DNA from 4 places in the Shewanella sp. HL-SH5 genome. Region 3 is predicted to be linked to each of the others. Evidence: predicted binding sites of a transcription regulator. Region 3 holds the regulator's gene; each other region holds the start of a gene.
The links. The regulator sigma-54, encoded in region 3, starts transcription at its own class of promoters, with help from an activator protein. The targets are predictions, from matches to a motif close to GTTGGCACGNNNNTNGNNT.
Positions count from the first base shown of each region.

Region 1: the regulator sigma-54 is predicted to act here: its motif matches at 1,510-1,528, upstream of fliE (flagellar hook-basal body complex protein FliE).
Region 2: the regulator sigma-54 is predicted to act here: its motif matches at 3,665-3,683, upstream of ACRWQM_RS12335 (flagellar assembly protein FlgT).
Region 4: the regulator sigma-54 is predicted to act here: its motif matches at 2,211-2,229, upstream of ACRWQM_RS08225 (YccF domain-containing protein).

Region 1 is NZ_CP195038.1:2,756,860-2,762,134, forward strand. Features, by position in the region: gene fliF (flagellar basal-body MS-ring/collar protein FliF) at 1-1,035, opposite strand, end outside; gene fliE (flagellar hook-basal body complex protein FliE) at 1,100-1,453, opposite strand; gene ACRWQM_RS12050 (sigma-54-dependent transcriptional regulator) at 1,626-2,972, opposite strand; gene ACRWQM_RS12055 (sensor histidine kinase) at 2,965-4,143, opposite strand; gene ACRWQM_RS12060 (sigma-54 dependent transcriptional regulator) at 4,269-5,275, opposite strand, start outside.
Region 2 is NZ_CP195038.1:2,814,155-2,819,429, reverse strand. Features, by position in the region: gene ACRWQM_RS12360 (efflux RND transporter periplasmic adaptor subunit) at 1-183, opposite strand, end outside; gene ACRWQM_RS12355 (TetR/AcrR family transcriptional regulator) at 372-1,010, shown strand; gene ACRWQM_RS12350 (DUF6268 family outer membrane beta-barrel protein) at 1,191-2,168, shown strand; gene ACRWQM_RS12345 (LPP20 family lipoprotein) at 2,275-2,727, opposite strand; gene ACRWQM_RS12340 (FlgO family outer membrane protein) at 2,724-3,434, opposite strand; gene ACRWQM_RS12335 (flagellar assembly protein FlgT) at 3,840-4,979, shown strand; tRNA gene ACRWQM_RS12330 (tRNA-Arg) at 5,122-5,197, shown strand.
Region 3 is NZ_CP195038.1:3,605,259-3,610,533, reverse strand. Features, by position in the region: gene ACRWQM_RS15770 (ABC transporter substrate-binding protein) at 1-376, opposite strand, end outside; gene ACRWQM_RS15765 (transposase) at 758-1,006, opposite strand; gene ACRWQM_RS15760 (hypothetical protein) at 1,038-1,187, opposite strand; partial or broken gene ACRWQM_RS15755 (HPr family phosphocarrier protein) at 1,532-1,808, opposite strand; gene rapZ (RNase adapter RapZ) at 1,842-2,699, opposite strand; gene ptsN (PTS IIA-like nitrogen regulatory protein PtsN) at 2,696-3,139, opposite strand; gene hpf (ribosome hibernation promoting factor) at 3,142-3,429, opposite strand; gene ACRWQM_RS15735 (RNA polymerase factor sigma-54) at 3,456-4,949, opposite strand; gene lptB (LPS export ABC transporter ATP-binding protein) at 5,110-5,275, opposite strand, start outside.
Region 4 is NZ_CP195038.1:1,887,358-1,892,632, forward strand. Features, by position in the region: gene ACRWQM_RS08210 (TIGR00266 family protein) at 1-218, shown strand, start outside; gene ACRWQM_RS08215 (EVE domain-containing protein) at 375-842, opposite strand; gene ACRWQM_RS08220 (substrate-binding periplasmic protein) at 987-1,748, shown strand; gene ACRWQM_RS08225 (YccF domain-containing protein) at 1,751-2,164, opposite strand; gene ACRWQM_RS08230 (1-aminocyclopropane-1-carboxylate deaminase/D-cysteine desulfhydrase) at 2,368-3,345, shown strand; gene ACRWQM_RS08235 (hypothetical protein) at 3,636-3,809, opposite strand; gene ACRWQM_RS08240 (ChrR family anti-sigma-E factor) at 4,334-5,011, opposite strand; gene ACRWQM_RS08245 (sigma-70 family RNA polymerase sigma factor) at 5,004-5,275, opposite strand, start outside.

The DNA.
Region 1 (5,275 bases), 850 kb from region 3:
TTCTCGGTGAGTATCCGATGATTTTGATGATGCTGACCCACCGCCCCCAGCTTCAGTAGGAATATCAGACTCCATGGGAGGTTGATTGGTTAATGCACCAGGTATTCCGCCTACACTTCCACCAGATGATTTACTTTCAATAGTCATCTCACTGCTCAATGCAGGTAAATCAGGATCATAGCGTTTTGAGGTTTGCTCTATCGCAGTAAAATCCATACTGACATCAACCTGAGAGGTGTAGTTTTCAGGACCAAGGATAGGCATAAGAATTGAATCTATCTTTTTACGGTATTCTGCTTCTTTTTGTTGCACTAACTCAAGTTCACGACGGGCACGTGCTGATACTCCATCTTGACTGCCCGAATTTAATAAGCGTCCATTAGAATCTGTTACTGTCACGCGCGAAGGTTCAAGACCTTGTACCGCGGAGCCTACGATATCAACAATAGCGTCGACTTCTTCTTGGCCTAGGCCGCCTCGACGCACATTGACTACAACTGTAGCACTTGGCTTAGATGCGTTACGGGCAAAAACATTCTCTTTAGGCAGTGCAAGAATAACTTTGGCACGGCTAATACTTTTTAATTCTTCAATAGCACGGGCAAGATTTAACTCTTGGCTGTGCTTTAATCGCGCTTGCTCCATACGCTGACTCACCCCAAAGCCACTATCCTGGCTTAAGTAGTCATCATTTTTGGCACTACTCTCGACTCCAGCACGACTTAACAGCAGTTTAACGTCTTGGTATTGATCTTCAGGAACCTTAACAACATCAACACTGATTTGGTATTTAATATTATTTTTATCAAGTACATCCAGTACCTGGATCATTTCAGCTGTTTCCATTTTACCCAATGGACGATACTCAGGCTCCTGTGCCCACATCATAATAAAAACAGCTAGGGCTAAACACACTGCCAACGCCAAAATCATAGTGATTTGACGCATCATGTCTGCCCCGCCCACATTGCTCAACAAGCCAGACTTATTCTCTTGCTGAATACCGGCATCAACTGCCGCATCTGAACCTACCATTATGTCTGTGCTCACAATATGCCCCTACTTTTATACTGCTTTAATAACGTCTTTGTGATGCAAGTTATACCGGCATACTCATGATTTCTTTATAAGCTTCTACCAGTTTATTTCTGACTTGCACAGTCGCTTCAAATGCTACGCCTGATTTTTCGCGCGCAATGACGGTGTCAGATAAGGTCACAGTTGAATCCCCCATATCAAGACGAGTCGCTAAACTTGAAGATGATTTCTGTAAACCACTCACATGACCGACAGCTTGGGATAACAACTGGCCAAAGTCTGAACCTGAGGTGTTATTCACTTGCTGGATTAGGTTAGGGCTAATACCCGACCCCATATTCGAACGGCTGGAAGGTGCAATTTCACCACGAAGTGACTGCATTTCTTGAAGTAATGGATTGGCGTTGATCTGCATGCTGAAACTCCCATTCGTCGAATATTTGACGATATTTAACTGTCTTAGTAGGGATAAAGCAATTTGAATGCCAAGATTAACAGTAAAGCAAAAAGCTACGCGTTAATGCGTAGCTTTGGTAAAGAAAGCTATAAAACAAGTACGGAATGCTCGTAAGACAGACAAAAACCAGCTATGCGGGCAATTGAATTCCCGCATCACGCATTTTAGCCATTTTATAACGCAGCGTGCGTGCACTTATACCTAATTTTTCAGCGACAAGTTTTCGACTACCATGACATTGATTTAGGGTTTCAAGAATAATCACATGCTCTTGCGCTTGCAACTCACCGCCAAGACCTTCAACTTCAGCAGGCTTTTCGATACTGTCAATATCTGTGTGTAAAGCCACATCTGCCGAATCAATAATAATATCTTGCCCGCTTATTTCGCCACCATTACTTAAAATAAGCGCCCTTTGAATCACATTATCCAGCTCACGAACATTACCAGGCCAACGATGGGCTAATAACCGTCTGGTGGCTACCTCTCCTAAAGTAGGAACGGGTGTAATATTAAATGCTTTAGCATGTTTAACCAGCAAATGTCTGGCTAAAGGTAAAATATCGGCAGGACGCTGATAAAGTGCTGGCCAAGTTAATGGAAATACATTGATCCGATAATATAGATCTTCTCTAAATTCGCCTGAACTGATAATGGCTTTTAAATCGCGATTTGATGTAGCTAGTACACGCACATCAAGTTTAATCGTTTTACGACCACCTAATCGTTCCACTTCGCGTTCTTGTAAAACACGCAACAGCTTTGCTTGCAACCCCAGCTCCATTTCAGAGATTTCATCGAGCAGCAAAGTGCCACCTTGGGCCTGCTCAAATTTTCCTGGACATGCTTGGTATGCGCCAGTAAATGCCCCCTTCTCATACCCAAATAGGGTCGCTTCAAGCATATTTTCAGGGATAGCAGCACAATTGATGGCAATAAAAGGCGCATCTTTACGACTGCTATGATGATGAATATAGCGCGCTAGCACTTCTTTACCAGAACCGCTGGGACCTAAAATCATCACCGAAGCATCTGATATCGCAACACGTTGGGCTAACCCTAACAACGCGAGACTTTTTTCATCGGCAACTATAGGTTGGTTAGTATTTTGCTTTTGCGGCAAATATCTTGATACCTGATTAAGCAAAACTTCAGGCGCGAAAGGTTTAGCTAAATAATCAACAGCTCCCAATTTAATGGCACTAACCGCACTATCAATAGTGGCATAAGCTGTCATCAACAATAGCGGTAACTTGGGCTGAGCTTGTTGCAAATAGGTAAGCAGACCCAAACCACCAATACCTTCCATTTGGACATCGCTGATGACTAAGTCAAAATGTTGTGCTTTTAACGCTATAATGGCATCTTCTGCACAGCTAACATCAACACATTCATAATGCGCCAACAATAATGTATCAAGTAATGCTTCACGTAAATCAGCATCATCTTCCACGAGTAATAGTTTTGCTTCAGACATGATTACCCTCCTGCGACTGACTATTCAATACCGAATCTTTAGACATCGGAAAACTTAATCGCACCTGACAACCCATTTGCGGTTTACATGATAATTGAATGTTACCACCATGGTTACGCACCACAGATTGCACAACAGCTAACCCCAACCCAGTCCCCTGTGCTTTAGTGGTAAAAAAAGGCTCGAGCACTTGTTGCTGCATTTGAGGGTCTAGTCCTTTACCGTTATCAATCACATCAATAATGACATTATCTTCAGCTTCCGTGGCGCAAATTTTAATTTTGGTTGCACCGGCCTCGATACTATTCATCACTAAATTATTCACCGCAGAACTTAACGCATCGCGATTAGCATATAAACTGGCATCGGTTGAGCATTGCTGGAATATCTCACAGGATTTTTTGTTGGCAATCACTTCACAATTAGCCATAACAATATTAATAATATCAGATACTGCTACGTTATCCGCTTTCGCATCTTGACGTCCTTTGGCCATCAAAAGCATATCGTTTACTTGACGCTCTAACTCATTTAAACGATCAACCAGTTTTGATTGAAAGCGAGTTCTAGAAGGCTCTGCTAGTTTAGTGTTACCTAAATTTGAGGCGTAAAGAAGTGCGGCTGATAGTGGCGTACGAATTTGATGAGCTAAAGTTGCCACCATTTTGCCAAGCGCCGATAAACGCTGTAAATGGGATAAGTTTTTTTGTAGTAAACGCGTTTCAGTTAGATCAGTTAATACAATCAACTGACCGGGTTCTGGGGTTAATGGCGTAATAGCCAACTTAACTCGACGTCCGTTTTTCAATGACACTTCGTGGCCATCATCATCTTGGGGTGAAAAAGCGCGATTAATAATATCAAACCAACGTAACCCCTGAAGCGGTCGGCCAAGCAGTTCCGCCGCCATAGGGTTAGCGAGTGTCACCACACCATCACCGTTAATAATAACGACACCAGACGGTAGCGCCTGAAGAATATGCGCCATTTGATTTGACATATTGGCAGCCTCTTTCACATGGGCAAACTGACTTCGGGTCAATTTACTGTCATGAAGGTATTCTGCTGAGGTGTCCACTCGCAAAGAAGCTACAGCAGATTGTTGCAGCGAATATTGAGTTTGCTGAAAATCTGTTGAATTTTGCTGGGTTACAGCGTGTGCAATTAGCATAGTGACTCCGTCAAAAGAACGACATTTAACGAGTTACTGCATTTAGTATGCCAAAATACGAAAAAATAAAGCACACCTTTGGAGGGTATGCTTTATCAGTTAATATACACAGTGTATAAAGGTAACTATTCTTTACCCATACCGTATTTTCGCATTTTTTCTACCAAGGTAGTGCGACGAATACCCAACATTTCAGCGGCTCTAGCAACCACATTATCCTGTAATTCTAACGCCTGACGGATCATATCTATTTCAAGCTCTGCCAGTAAATCTTTAAGGTTGACGCCTTCTGGCGGTAACTCAGTTGGAAAACGTGTGTCAGGGAGTTCAATGGGTTCATCATCATTAAAAATAGACGCTAATGCATCACGCTCTAATTGCTCCTCACTTATCTCAACACAGTATTCTGGTACGTCAATATAGCGATATTTGTTGGGCAAATCGTTCACATCAACTAATCCACCAGGAAATAAAATAGTCAATCGCTCGACTAAATTAGATAATTCGCGAACGTTTCCAGACCAAGTATGTTCTTTTAATGACTCGATAGCACGCTGAGTAAACCTCACTTTACCTCGGCCTTCATTAAAGACTCGACTAACCAATTCTTGCAATAACAATGGCACATCGTCACGACGTTCAGACAATGCTGGCATTTCAATTGGAAAAACGTTCAGGCGATAATATAAATCCTCACGGAATTCATTCTCTGAAATCATCGTCTCTAAATCACGATGCGTTGCCGCGACGACACGCACATCCGTTTTAATTGTTTTGCTGCCGCCAACACGCTCAAAGACTCGCTCTTGCAGGACACGTAATAATTTGACTTGCATTTGCAGTGGCATGTCACCAATTTCATCAAGAAATAACGTGCCACCTTCGGCTAACTCGAAACGACCTTTACGGGATGATATTGCCCCGGTAAACGAGCCTTTCTCATGGCCAAATAACTCACTTTCTAACAACTCTGGCGGTATCGCACCGCAGTTAACCGGTATAAACGGTCCATCACGACGTTCTGATATGTAATGAATATTACGGGCGACCACTTCTTTGCCTGTACCAGATTGCCCAAGCACTAGCACCGTGGCATCAGAACCTGCGACTTGGCTAATTAAGTGTCGCACAT
Region 2 (5,275 bases), 790 kb from region 3:
AGTACCGGTATAGGTTTGTTCATGTGGATAATAATTGGATGCGACAATGTTTGAGACTGCTACCGTTTGATAACTAACAGACTCTGAATGTTGCTTAACCTCTGAGCCACAGCTACTGACGAGCAATATGCTTAATAGGCCTACCATATATCGATGCATTGAGCGGGTCGATTTATGTTCCATGATTGTATTCTCCAATGCTATCGAGGGTGTATTACACGTTAATAAAACAAGTCTATGTTTAGGTTGATGATGTAATGTTAGTGTTAACTAGACTGCCTAGTCTAGTTTTAAGGAACTAGACTGTCCAGTCCATTTTGTGATTAAATAGTGTTAACTGTTTAGCTGATGTGACAACATACGGGGAAAAGATGACAGAAGAACAAACATTGACCCAGAATAATCAAATGACATTATCTAAAAGTGAACAGAAGCGGGTGCAAATTTTGCAATCGGCTATTGATTTATTTTGCCATCAGGGCTTTCCTAATACGAGCATGGATGAAGTGGCTAAACACGCAGGCGTGTCAAAGCAGACTGTATATGCTCATTTTGGCTCGAAGGATGATCTTTTTGTTGCCTCAATAGAATCTAAGTGCGTAGTGCATCAATTGACTGAAAATTTGTTAGTGGATGCTACCGATCCTGAGCGTGTATTAACTTCATTTGCTCAACATTTTGGTGCCATGATAGCGTCAGAAGAAGCCATAACCGTCTTTACTACCTGTGTTGCACAAGTTGATACTCATCCTGAAGTGGCAGCACTTTTTTATGATGCTGGCCCAAAACATATTTTAAATTTAGTCAGTGGTTACCTTAAAAAGGTTAATCAACATGACCAATATCATTTTAATAACCCCCATGACAGTGCAGTACGATTAAGTCTAATGTTATTTGGTGAGTTGAGAATGCGTTTAGAATTAGGCCTGCCAACAGCGGATTTATTGTCTAAAAGGCAAGCGTACTTAACTGAAACAGCGATGATGTTTTTAAAAGCGCATAAGCTATAATCACCTGAGCCTATAAATAAGAGCCTATCAGTCATATTGTGAAGGATAAAATAATATCATCGTATTTTATAAAAATAGGATGATATTGAACCACTTTGTAGCACAATTCGTACTATTTTAAATACCACACTGTCCTGAGGCAGTATCAATCGACTTGTTACCCTAGAAAGGATGCTTTTAATGACAACTGCACTTCACATTAACTTACAGCTAAATCAATTTAAGCCAAATAAATCTAGCCCAGATTATTTATCCAAAATGAGCTTGCTACCTTTATTGGTGACAGGTTTTGTTGCAGGTTTAAGCTTAACAAGTATGAGTGCTTTAGCATCGACATCAGCACCAGATCGTGCGCCTTTTGAGCTCAATGTTGCCAGGACTAGTTCGCAAGCCGCCACTGTGGGTAATAATGATAATGAATTAAAGCGTGATGTATGGAATGCCAAATTATCCGCGACCATGCCATTAAACAAACAATGGATGATAGGCGCTAACATTGGTTATGATAATCTTGACTATGGCTGGCGTATTAACCAGCAAACTCCCTTAAGAACTAACACTGTGCCCTGGTCTTCTATTGATCAGTACAGCGCTGGACTATCTTTGATTTATCGCCCTGATAATCAGTGGATGTTCATGTTTGCACCTAAAGTGCAATATGCCTATGCCAATACCGCATCATCTTCAAATGCTCAAAGTTATGGCGTAGTTGCTTCAGGTATGTATCGTTTTGAATCTGGCAATATGCTAGGTCTTGGTGTGGCTTATCTTAATGATATATCTGAGGTGCGAACCGTTCCCTATCTTGCTGTACGTTGGCAAATTAATGATAAGTGGGTACTTGCTAACCCGTTTCAAGCCGGATTCAGTGGTCCCGCGGGTTTAGAGTTAACGTATCAGCTTTCAAAAGACTGGGATTTTGGTGTCGGTAGCTCTCGTCGTACAGAACGTTTTTTAATTGAAAATGATGATACAACCATTGAAATTGAAGAGTGGGTTGGCTTTTTACGCGCAGGTTGGAAAATTAGCCAAAGCGTTAGCTTGAATGCTTATACTGGTTACTATTTTGGTGGCGAGATGGAGTTAAGTGAGCCACAAACAACTGAAGAGCTCAGTAATGAAGTCGCAGCGGCGTTGGCATTTAAAGTGAAATTTTAATTTTTGACGATAATCATTTAGTTGTTATAAATGCAGTTACTCAAAACAAAACGCCGCGATAATACGCGGCGTTTTGTTTTGTTGAAATAACTTAAGTGCCTTCGGGTTAAAAGTAAGTCACTTCTTTTATCCGTTTTGCGCGGTTTTGTTGCTCGTATAAATGCCAAACCTGTTCAAAATCTAATTCAAGTTCCGTGACATAAAAGTCGCCAGAAGGGTAGGTTTTAACCACTTTTGCACCACGAATAATACCGCTAACAGAGGATTTAACGCTATCGTTAGTCAGTAGCCACTCACTGACATTGCTAACCGCATCAATCTTCTGCCCATATACTTGTTCTGCTAATTCACGATAAGCAGCCACTTTTGATGCTTGCATTGCCATCAATACTTTATGTGCCTCAATATTACTTGGTTGGGTAGCGAGTGGTGCATAACCAATGGCTGAAATTTTCGGAAAGTGGCTTGGAGCCTCGGTTTCCCATTGCACATACTTATCATTACTTGTGCAACCCAGCATTAAAAAGCTTAGCACTGTAATTAGTATTAGATTTTTCATTGCTTGTCTCCTATCACAGTGTAACGACTCTGTTTAACATTTTCGGTTCGATAAATTAATCCGTCACGGGTTTGTATTTTATTGGCTGGCAAAATATAGCCGGATAAACTTTGACCTGCGACAAAAGACTGCACCGCCGACACTACACGATTATTGGTTATATCCACCACACGGCCATTAAAATTCACCCCTTCATTGGTGAGGTTTAATGTAGACACTAATACATGAGACACAGGCATGTCAGCGGGAAGTTGCTCCCAGTTTCGACTTAATATTAATTCGCCTTTTTCTGTTGCGCGCAGTGAAGTTGACACATTAAGATCAACTAAATTGAATTCATGGGCATGAAATGCGCTCAGTAAACTCTGTTGCAGCTGTAGTGCTAACTCATTAGTTTGATTAAAGTCGCTACTCATTACTGGGGTAACAATTAATAAGGGTTGATCAGGACGCAGGGCATCATTTTGTAACACCAACTCATTGACTAATTTTTCAGCCCAAATATTAATTTGTCCCTTGGGCGCTAAACCCGACGCATTAATATCATAAACCAGTTGTTCCTGGTGTACGTCATCAGCGTCTTGATAACCCACTAGTTGGCCATTTTGTGCATAGTCCAAGTTTGCTGCGGGGTTAAGTGTATTACCGCACCCAGCAAGCCCTATGGTGACTAGCATCAGAGCGAGAATAGAAAGCTTGTGCTGCATGATTGAGTCCTTCGCGTCTGTCTAAAAAACAATATTATTCATTTGATACTGATATATCGGCATCAGATAAATATTCTTTATCTTTATAAAGCGCTGCTTACTTATAAAACTGCAGTCAATGAACCTCAGACCATTTTAGGTAGACTTAAACTAGATAGAGTTTCATTAATTGTAGCGGCGTTATTCATAGTGGCGTTAGTCATAGTGTCGTTAGCGATAGTAAAGATAGGTTGGGCACAGTTTTTGCTTGATAAGTTGTTAGTAACTCACGACAGCGCTATCTCAGCGATGTAACGTGTTGTTTTGTGCTACAAGTGACAGATATCTGACGCAGGGTGAAATATGGTACATGCATTAAATAATAAGTTTACACAATACTCGTGGCCTAAATGGTGTCGGGCCTTGATGCTATTGCCTGTTTTATTGAGTCCTTATTCAATTGCAGAGCAAATTGAAGTGACAGGTACTGCCAAGATTGTGAATGGCAATATAGATAAAGCGCGCGAAGACGCCATTAACCAAGCATTGAATTACGCCAGTCTGAGGGGCGGGGTTAATTTTTCTAGCCAGCAGCAAATTACTCAAGGCTCGCTCACCCAGGATACCTTTTCAATGCAACGAATGGGCGCGGCCAATAATATTGAATTGCTCAGCGAGTTAGTTAGCAATGATATTATGACGGTTATTTTGTCGCTTAATATTGATGATGAAAGCGAAACAGAGCAGTGTCAGGCACAGTCCTTAAAGGCGGCTATTATGTTACCGCAGGCAGATATAGCGGACAGAACTCAGCTAAGTTATGGTCATTTATCCGATTTTAATAAAGCATTTACGCTTCAATTTGGTAAAGCCATTAATCAACAATCAAGCGCTAGTTTTGCCAAAGTACACGCAGATGAACGCTTAGATACCGCCAATGAGCTGGTTAATTTCAAAGGCTATAGCATCCCTAGTTGGCTTGGTGAAATCACCGACAGCCAATATATATTGAAATCTTACATTACTGATATGTCGACAGAGCCTTACACCAGCAGTTTTATGGGCTTTGTTGATGAAGTCCCCTCACGTCAATTTAGCTATGAACTAACCCTATATCATGGCATCAGCGGTGAAGAGGTGTGGTCACAAACATTTGCTACCACAGCCCCCTGGGAGTTTGAACGTCAAGAAACCGTAATGCCAAACAGCCAGCGTTTTTGGTCTTCATCCTATGGGCAAGCAATCACAAGCCAGCTGCAATTAAGTGTTATGTCACTTGATAACGCACTCAAGTGTCGCCCGTTGCTAGGGCAAATTATCGCTAGGCAAGGGGATCGAGTTATTATCAATTTAGGCCGTAAAAATGGCGTTAAACTGGGTGACAAATTTCAGTTGGTTTTGCAAAAAAACATCCCCGATCGTCTTAATATCATGCGCGCAGTTGTGACTAAAAACCGCACTGAAATAGTGATAGATCAAGTGAGTGAAGGCACAGCCACCGCGATGATTGAAAACGTTGATGCCGCCGATAACATTCAGGTTCACGATATAGCCATTAAACTCTAAGTGTTTAGGGGGTAAATGAGACAAAAGGTGAGCAACTTTGTCTTATTTAAACCAGTTTAATAATTAAGCAATTAAATCCTAACGATTTTAATCGCCTATAAGCTCTTTTCATCAGGCTGAAAACCAGTATAATCAGTTTCGTCTTCCTATAGCTCAACAGGATAGAGCAGCCGCCTCCTAAGCGGCCGATCGGGGTTCGAGTCCCTGTGGGGAGACCATAACACCTATTTTTATCTTAAAAATCAAACATTTAATAAAATCGCCAAAAGTTGTGCCGCCTATGTGCCGCCTCTGAA
Region 3 (5,275 bases):
ACTTTTTCGCGGATAAGCTGATTAATTTAATATCATTATCAGATTCAACAAAACTGGTTAAAATAGCAAAGTCGCTACGATAGAAGCTATTAAACATAGCTACAGTTTCTGATGCGGTGGCAAAATCGACTTGTTCAGTGATAAGTGCTTCAAAACATTTTACCCCACCTTCGTGTTCAATTAATTCAACATTTAAGCCATGCTGCTTAAAAAACCCCTTTTTATGTGCAATAAATAAAGGCGCCGATAAGGGAGTATTAGACACTGCAATCTTGATAACATTAACCGTACTGTTTTGTGGGGTAACCGTTGAATCGGGCTGACATGCGAATAATAGTGCAACAAGCAACATAAATACTGGGAGTTGAAATTTCATACATAATTGATTTTAGTTAATAATGGTAAGTGTAGTGACTAAAAGACATGTTCGCTAAATTGTTGAGTAAAAAACTGTTAATTATTATAGAAGTAAGTAAAAAGTCGTAGTTATAATCTGAATTTGACTAATCCTTATTATCTCAATGCTGGCGTTAACGGTAAAAATATTACTCACTATTAAGGGGCTAAATAAGGCTTAGCCTAATTATTGTCTTGTGGATTGTCTTGTGGATTGTCGTGCGGATAAAGTGGCAAGGGTGTTAGTGCGTCACTATTAGGCTTCTAGCGCCATATTATTATGTGTGGTTGTTGTTTGCATTGATATATCCCATTACTGGGGAATAATTGAATATATCCAAACACCCTTGCCGAAACTGGTTTATGCAATCATTTGCAATTGTTTATTTAAGCTTTGGATTTGCCTTTGTAAAGAGGCTATTTGTTCTGTGATTAGATCTTTTTTAACCTCAACGGGTTCAGTCGTTGATTTTACCCATTGGTATACCACTCTAGATGAAACGCCATATTCCTTGGCTACTTCTGATAACAAGCGGTTATGGTTAGTGACTTGATTAACCACTTGATTGATTAGTGTGTCTGGATAACGATTGCTTAGGTATTTTTTCATAATCAAAGTCCACTTTTTTGAATGCAGATATTTATCGTTTTTCAACTTCCCATTGACTAAAACCAACATTGGCAAAAAATGTGTAGTGTTGCTGAATTTTTGTAAAAATTGGGCTAGCCAATTTAAGAGTATGTCCAAAAACAGTATTAATCGTATTTAAGGTTAATTGTGTATTTCGCATAGTGCTCTCTCCAATAAGTCTTGCTAGCTTTAAATCTAGTACCACTTTGTAGGTACTAATTACTATATGAAAAGAGCGTGCCAACTATTTTTTTATTTATTTTTTATTTATTTTCAATGCGTTATGATTTTATGGTTTCTGTGGTGGTCGTAGGGTATGCAATATAATGGTGCAATTGCACTAATTCGGAGGGAGATTTAAATTATCCTAACTGCATTAATTTAACCTCAACTTAGCTCTGGTTAAGCGAGGAATTCAATAAATTAAACACGGTTAGCTATTTTAAAGCAAAGGTGGGTTCATGATGAAAAAGTAGATTCAATCGCTGGGGGAAGTGATTAGGATCAACAACCTTCTTCGAACTTGTCATTAATTAAATCGCATATAGCATCAAGCGCAGATTGTGCATCTGGCCCTTCAGCTATGATATCTATGGTTTTACCTAAGCCACTTTCAAGCATTAATAAGCCTAAAACACTGGCGGCGCTGGCCTTTTTTATCACCCTGGATCAGGGTAACATTGGCATTGAATGCATTAGCAAGAATAGCCAGTTTGGTCGCCGCTCGTGCGTGTAAACCAAGCTTGTTTGATATGATGACTTGGCGCTGTAAAAGACTCATTTAGTTAAGTTCCGACAAGTAACTTTATTGCGATTATTTGTGCTTATTTATAAGCTCTCGATGTCTTGCTTGAACAACATGTTTTTTACCACTTGAAAAACGTTTAGCAAGCTGGTCGGCGATATAAACTGAACGATGCTGGCCACCAGTACAACCAATAGCTATGGTTAGGTAGCTGCGGTTATTGCGCTCTAAGTGGGGCATCCATGTTTCAAATAGGTTTTCTATTTGCCAAATGAATTTATTTACCAGCGGTTGCTGGCCAAGAAACTCCTGTACCGGTTCATCTAATCCAGTAAAGGGGCGTAATTCTATTTCCCAATGTGGGTTAGGTAAAAAGCGTACATCAAACATAAAATCGGCTTCGGCGGGCATACCATATTTAAAACCAAATGACTCAAAATTGATCACTAACTCTTTATCAACACTGCCCATTAAAATTTCACGTACTTGATCACTAAGTTGATAAATATTTAGCTTAGATGTATCGATAAAATGGTCCACGTATTCAGAAATAGGCGCTAGTAGCTCACCTTCAAATTGAATCGCATCTTGTAGGGACATATTCTTTTTCGATAAAGGATGTAGTCGTCGGGTTTCACTGTAACGTTTTAGTAGTGCCTCATCACTTGCCTGTAAAAAAAAGCTTATGACTTCCGTATCCTCAGATAACCACGCTAGCTGCTGCTGTAATACTTTACCTTGCTCTTCTATATTTCGAACATCAACACTTATAGCCACCAGTTCATTGGTGTTTCTAAGCTGTTCTAATAGCCGTCCAATTAAGGGCAGTGGTAAGTTATCAACGCAATAGTAACCTAGGTCTTCTAGTACCCTAAGTGCGACAGATTTACCTGAGCCCGAACGACCGGATACAATGACTAATTTCATGCTGTGATAACCTGATAGAGTTCAGTTGAGTTACTTGCTTTTCGTAACTGCTTAAGAATATGTTTATCCGATAACTTTTCAGCCATTGAGGATAGGGTACTGAGATGTTGCTGACACTGGTCTGCTGGCACCAGTAATGCAAATAAGAGATCCACTGGTTGTTTGTCGATAGCATCAAATGAAATCGCTTCTTCGCACTTTATAAAAACCGCGATAGGGCGAACGATGGACGTTAAACGACCATGCGGGATTGCAATGCCAGAGCCTATTCCTGTGCTACCCATCTTTTCTCTAGCCACTAGGCTTTCAAAAATCTCTTGTGAAGAGAGGGATGGGTACTGGGCTGCAGCTAAATCGCTGATAAGCTCCAGTACCTTTTTCTTACTGCCCGGTGTGGCACAGGAGGTGCATTCCGGCTGCAGGATGGTACTAAGTTCCATCATTAATGCTTAGTTAATTTCTCTTTGTGTTTAATGACCTGACGATCGAGTTTATCAATCAGGGCGTCTATAGCGTGATACATGTCAGCATGTTCAGATGTCGCAAATACCTCAGCTCCATTCAAGCTGACTTTTGCTTCAGCTATCTGTTGTTGCTTTTCGACATTTAATACTACGTGGACATTATTGATCTGATCGAAATGTCGTTCAAGTTTTGTAAACTTACTTGTGACATATTCTCTTAGTGATTCAGTAATTTCAATATGATGACCCGTTAAGGTGATTTGCATATTTATCCTCCAATTGCCTAGGTAGATTATAAACTCTTACGTTGGTTTGAGGGAGGGATCATCATCGCTTCGCGGTATTTCGCTATGGTACGACGTGCAACATTAATCCCTTGTTCTGCCAGAAGATCTGCCATTTTACTGTCGCTTAGTGGTTTTTTCTGGTTTTCAGCAGCAACCAGCTTTTTAATAAAAGCTCTAATTGCTGTAGACGAACATTCTCCGCCATCATCAGTACTGACATGGCTAGAGAAAAAATACTTAAGTTCGAACAGTCCGCGCGGTGTGTGCATATACTTTTGTGTGGTGACACGCGAAATAGTGGACTCATGCATTTCGACAGCTTCAGCTATGTCATTCAACACCATAGGCTTCATGGCTTCAGCACCGTACTCAAAAAAACCTTGCTGAAATTGCACAATACAATTGGATACTTTAAGCAGGGTGTCGCTGCGGCTTTCTAAGCTTTTGATAAACCATTTGGCTTCTTGTAAGTGACCTCGAATAAATTGAGTGTCTGTTGAACTCTTACTGCTTTTTGCCATGGCGGCATATTGTTGATTAATACCTATTTTTGGCATGTTATCAGGGTTCAATTCAACCACCCAACGGCCATTCTTTTTGGTCACTGACACGTCTGGGATAACATATTCATCATCCGGTGGGGTGATCATCGTGCCAGGACGTGGATTTAAAGATTGAATTAATTCAATTGCTTCGCGCAGCTCATCTTCTTTTAGCTTAGTTTTGCGCATGAGTGTGCGAAAATCACGTCCAGCAATCAAATCTAAATAATCTTTGATTAACATTCTGGCATTATCAATATGGGGCGTGTCTGGTGCAAACTGAACAAGTTGAATCAATAAACATTCACTTAAGCTACGTGAGGCGACACCCAGAGGGTCGAAATGTTGTATACGTTTTAGTACCGCTTCGACTTCGTCTAATTCGACAGAATCATCGCCCATAGCTTCTAAAATATCTTCAGTACTTTGGGTGAGATAACCTGTGTCATCAATGGCATCAATAATGGCTGTGGCAATAGCGAGGTCTGTTTCAGAAAAAGGGGTTAGATTTTTTTGCCATTCTAAATGCTCGTATAATCCTTCGGATGTTTCACCTTGGAAGGGCATGTCATCATTTGGCATGCTGCCAGAACCCGAACCAGGGCTTGCCATTGGGGAGGCGCTGTACACTTCATCCCAGGTAGTGTCCATTGGCAAGTCTTCAGACATTTGCTCTTTAGTCATTGACTCTGCGGTGTCGACATTTGAAGTGTCTTTTTCGACTACAGGTGCGCTTACTTCATTGAAGTCAGTTTCTGATAGGTCTTTGGAGTTATCATTTTTGTTGCTAAGTGCTGAAAATTCATCTTCCATTTCAAGCAAAGGATTGGAATCTAATACTTGTTGAATTTCTTGCTGTAACTCCAAAGATGATAACTGCAGCAAACGTATAGCTTGTTGCAGCTGTGGGGTCATAGTGAGGTGCTGACCCATTTTAAGTTGGAGTGAAGCTTTCATTACTGCTGATCCCTAGAAGAATTCGGCTTTCTACACTGATTAAAGTGAGTGATAGTCGCAATTTTTTAACAAATGGTTTTACTTTACCTATACACGATCAATTAGCTTAGTCGCCAGAAACATTTTGCCAAGCAAGTGCTTCAGATCCTATTTAGATTAACTATAGCTTGAATTGTTCGCCTAAGTATACTGCTCGAACTTGCTGATTGTTGAGTACTTCAGTTGGGGTGCCTTCGGCAATCAAATTCCCCTGGCTAACAATATATGCCCGCTCACACACATCAAGTGTTTCACGGACATTATGATCAGTAATTAATACGCCTAGG
Region 4 (5,275 bases), 1.7 Mb from region 3:
ATACTGGATGTATAGTCGCGTTTTCTCCTGGAATTGATTACGACATTCAACGAGCCGGTTCGCTTAAGTCTATGGTATTTGGCGGTGAAGGGTTGTTTTTAGCTACTCTACAAGGGCACGGAACCGTTTGGCTACAATCGTTACCATTCTCTCGTATGGCTGATCGTATTATCGCCCATGCACCTACTACTGGCGGTACATCAAAAGGTGAAGATTAATAATCTATTAATTAATCAATTTTATAGTGTTTAAAAATATCAATTATCCAAGATTATTCGTAAATTCAAGTAAGAGTGCTTACTCAATATAAGGTAAGCATTTTGATTTTTATAAAGGTAAAACTTTATGAGTAATAATCTGAATATATTTACTCTTCAAGCCCTACTACAAAGTGATAGTATGTATTTGAATTCAGATTCTTTGACTGGTTGAACACTTAATCTTGCACCTTTTGCCACTAACACCATATCAGCTAATTCCATGTCAGCTTTAAGTTGTTTCAGGCTTATCTGATTAACAAACTTCTCAATAAATGATATTTCAACCTCAACCCAGCGAGGTTTCAAAGGATCAGATTTAGGATCAAAATACGGTGATGAGCTATCAAAAGCACTTAGATCAGGCTGTGAAGATTGGCTTACTTTAACGAGTCCTACAATTGCAGGCTCTTTGCAGCTTGAATGATAAAAGAGCACTAAATCATTGACGCGTACTTGATCTCGTAGGAAATTCCTGGCTTGATAATTTCTAATCCCTTGCCAAGCTGATTTTTGTCCACTGCACCTTTGTAAATCATCTATACTGAAGTCATCAGGTTCAGACTTCATTAACCAATATTTCATATATCACACCAAGTAGTCATTTTGTACTATTATCAGAACAAGAATATATATAAATAAGACTCTGATGGTAGCTTTTTGATACCACTATCGACAAGGTATTCTATATGATTTTTATCTCAAGAGTAACGTTATGGAGATGGAGTGATGTTAATGTTATCTAATGGCATAAGAAACCAGCATTTATACATATTTTTGTCGCTATTTATATCTAGTGCTGTTGTATCAGACACTCTTGAACTATCAACGCTAGACTGGCCACCGTTTAGTGGAGCTGAGTTGACTGAAAAAGGTATTGCTACTCGTATAGTTAAACATGCTGTTGCTTATGACAACCATCAATTAAAAATCACAGTTGTTCCTTGGGTTCGTGCTATTAGAATGGTAAAAACGGGGGCTAAAATAGGCTATTTCCCTGAATACATTAATGTTACAAATGAGTTTATTTTTTCTCAGTCTTTAGGCGCAAGTCCGATAGGTTTATTGGAGCTTAAAAATAACCCGATTGTTTGGGATACAGTTACTGATTTAAATAAATATGTATTAGGCGTGGTAAAAGGGTATGTAAACACAGAAGAGATAGACACTATGATTGCTAATGGTGAGCAAAAATACGAAGAGGCCATGAATGAAAAGCAGAATATATTAAAATTAGCAGCCGGACGTATTGATACAATTGTAATCGATTTAAATGTTTATCGATACTTAAAAAGTGATCCAAAAATTGAAAAAATATCACATCTACTGCAAATCAATAATAAAATCCTTGACTCTAAGAGCTTGCATGTTGCATTAGCAAATAATAAAGAGGGTGAAAGGTGGCTTAAAATAATTAACGATGGCTTATCAAAATTTGAACCTCAAATAATGCTGGATGCTTATTTACAAGAAATAAATAAGCATCCCTAATGTTAATACTGTTCGTTTGGTACCACAGTTTGGCCGATAGGGGTTAGACTTAATAATGCCAGTTTAAGGTGCTGAATGCCAAATGGAATACCAATAATCGTCACAAAACACGCTAGCGCATGAGCTAAATGACCTATCGCTAACCAAATTCCAAAAAACACAAACCAAACAATATTACCGATTAATCCTATGGTACCAGTTCCTAGATCTTCAACACCCGTTAAGTGTTTTCGGTTGACACTTTGCTGGCCGAATGGCCAAAACGCCATCTCACCAATGACGAAACAAGCCCGTCCAAAGGGAATACCAATAATACTAATAAAACATAGTAGCCCCGCAAGCCACCAGGCTAGACCCATTATAAATCCACCTAAAATAAACCATGCAATATTAAAAACTAGTCTAAAAATAGCCATATCTTTTTCCTTTTACAACTGAAATATGAGATTAATATTGATATCTAAGCAGGGAATGTGCCAAGGTTTAAGATATTGATCTAAATGGTTAAATTGATTTTTATTTGGATGAAGTAAACTAAGAATTAAGATTTAGACTAAAAATGAGTGATTTTAACTAATTTTAGTTACAATGACCCTAATCAATTTTAATGGTGTTATAAATGCTAAGTCATAGTCCAACAGATACAATTAATTTTGCAGGAAGACAAATATTCGTCAAGCGCGATGATAAATTACACCCTGATTTTAGTGGTAATAAAGCCCGAAAATTTTATCATTTCCTTATCAATGACTTTCCTAAAGTGACACGAATAGTGGGATCGGGTTCGGCTCAAGCAAATTCATTATATTCGCTATCGGTATTGGCAAAAATGAAAGGCTGGCAGCTAGATTATTATGTAAGTCATATTAGTGCTTATATAAAGTCACAATTACAAGCTACGCCTGCTATTGTGTCAAATTTTACTCAAGCCCATCATAACGGTGCCAATATTATCCAAGTTGATTGGGACCAAGCTGAACTCAGTGGCTGCAAGCATTTGGATGAGGTAATAAACATATTTAGGCCTGAATACCTAAATCGATATTCTGAGCAACAAATACTGTTTATTCCTGAGGGGGGCAGATGTGAATATGCTAAAACTGGCATCTACCAGCTTGGTTGTGAAGTTATAGATTGGGCTAAAGGACAAAATATATCCGCTCTTTCAGTATTTCTTCCATCTGGCACAGGTACGACAGCAGTTTTTCTGCAACAGTATTTTATAAAAAAATGCCAAAAGGAAATAATTGATATTAAGGTGTTAACTTGCAGCACTGTTGGCGGTGATACATATTTAGCAAATCAATTTTGTGAATTAAACCCAGATAAAACCCAGCATCCCACTATTATTAATGATGGTAATAAGTATCACTTTGGTAAGTTGTATTTGCCCTTATTTGAGTTGTGGAACGATGTGCTAAAAACAAGTGGAATAGAGTTCGATTTATTATACGACCCTATTGGCTTGAGCGTGTTGAAGCGCTACATAGAAGCGAATCAATGCCAAGATAGGCAAGTTTTATATATTCATCAAGGCGGTTTGTTAGGGAATGCAACTATGCTACCCAGATATACACGTAAGCTTGCTAATAGATAACTGATTGCTATATGCAGTATGTAGAGGGATTAATATTGAATATATATTTTATAGAATAACACTCTATCTACAACTGCATTGCAACATAATAATGTCGTTATACAGATATATAAAAGTTAACTTCATTAATTGAAGTTGTGGATAAGAGTTTTTTGAATGTGTGATAAAGAGATTTTATCAGTTTGCCCTGTTGTTAATAAACGCCCGGTAAATGAGAGGAGAATACCGTTAGCCAGGTTTATTAAATAACAGAGCAAATGATTTACGCCTAAGCGTAGGGGATGTACTTATTACTTATTCGAACTAATCAGCCATTTCATAAAGTTTACGGCTTCAATGCGTTTTGAAAAAGTTGTTTTGTTTTTACCTTGTGAATCGGTAAAAGCAATTGAGTTTTTGTTTGATGAAATAGAATTAACAGGAAAGTTAACTGTAATTTCGTGTCCGTTAAATTGGTATGACATTATCATACTCCTTATAATTTATGCTCACCCTTAGGTGATGTAAGTTTTAACAATATAATTCCCTTAATATTTTTCGTGTTGCGAAAGATTTAAGTTACTAGATTAAGTTACCTTATCAATCTTACACTAATCAAGTCTTTATGTGAGAAATATGTAAAAAATCTTAATTATTAATTAAAGGTTGTTTTACAATTAACTCAATTATTTAATGTGTAGATAATACATCAAATGCTTGACAGTGATAGTTGACCATAGGTTTATGACAAGCCCATTACAATGAGAATAAATATATTAATGGATACTAATTGTGTATCAACATAGATAAAATCAAAGGCGCTTGTGGTGGTTTACAAAGGAAGTTGAGCAGACTTACGATAGGTAAACAGATAAACAAAGTAATTAAACTTTAATGATAATATATGTAAAATACCTGTTTGGCAATAGATATTACTTATTTATTACCAAACAGCACAATCACAAAAATTATCTGTAATAAGCATCACAGTTAAGCTCAACACCCCACCTTAATAAATCAACTCACCAATAGGGTTTAACAGTTTGCTAAAACCTTTAGTAAAATACAATGGTGCGTCAACTATGGTGTAGCATAAACAACCTGACATTGTTTTAGGAGAATGTTCATGGTTCTCATCAAGTAGCATGAAGTCTCCTGGCTTATAACTGTTGAACTTATCACTAAATTCACCTGCTAATAGTAACGTTAGCTCAGAACCTTTATGGGTATGTTCAGGAATTTCACCGTCTGCAGCTATGTGTAATAAGCTGGCCCTTGCTTTTTCTTCACCTGTATTTAAGCGCAGGCGGCTGACTTTACCAATACCCTGCCACTGAGCGTTAATCTGATGTCTAAATGCTCTTGGTAAAGTATAAGACTCACCTTTAACTGATACTTCAAACGTACCCTTGTCTACTGGGCGATGTGGTGTTGAATCAAGTTCATCCAGTGTGCTATCCAACATTTTTTCTAACAACAAATCCATGTCTATATCTGTTGTCGAATCGTTGCTGAAACTATCAATGTTAAACGCTTCAACGGTTTGCTCATTGGTTAATAGTGATAAAGATTTGTGGCAAATATCACAAAGTTCGGCATGGGCTGAAACCGCCAATGACATTGATAGCGGTAGTTCTCCCTTAATATGAAGTAGTAATAATTGTTCGTTAGGATGATAATTAATCATAATGTTTCTCCATAAAGCCTTTTAACTTCTCTAAACCTAAGCGTAATCTTGATTTAACTGTACCTATAGGTATCTCGAGTTTGTCTGCCAATTCTTGCTGTGTCATTTCTTGCATGTATATGCCCTGTACAACTTCACGTTGTAAAGGAGGTAATTCGTTAACGTGAAGTAACAGAGTGCCTGTAAGCTTAAAATCATCTTCGTTATTTTCAGCATCATCTGACTCGAAAAGTGGCCAAATGTCATCACCAAATGAATCTTCAC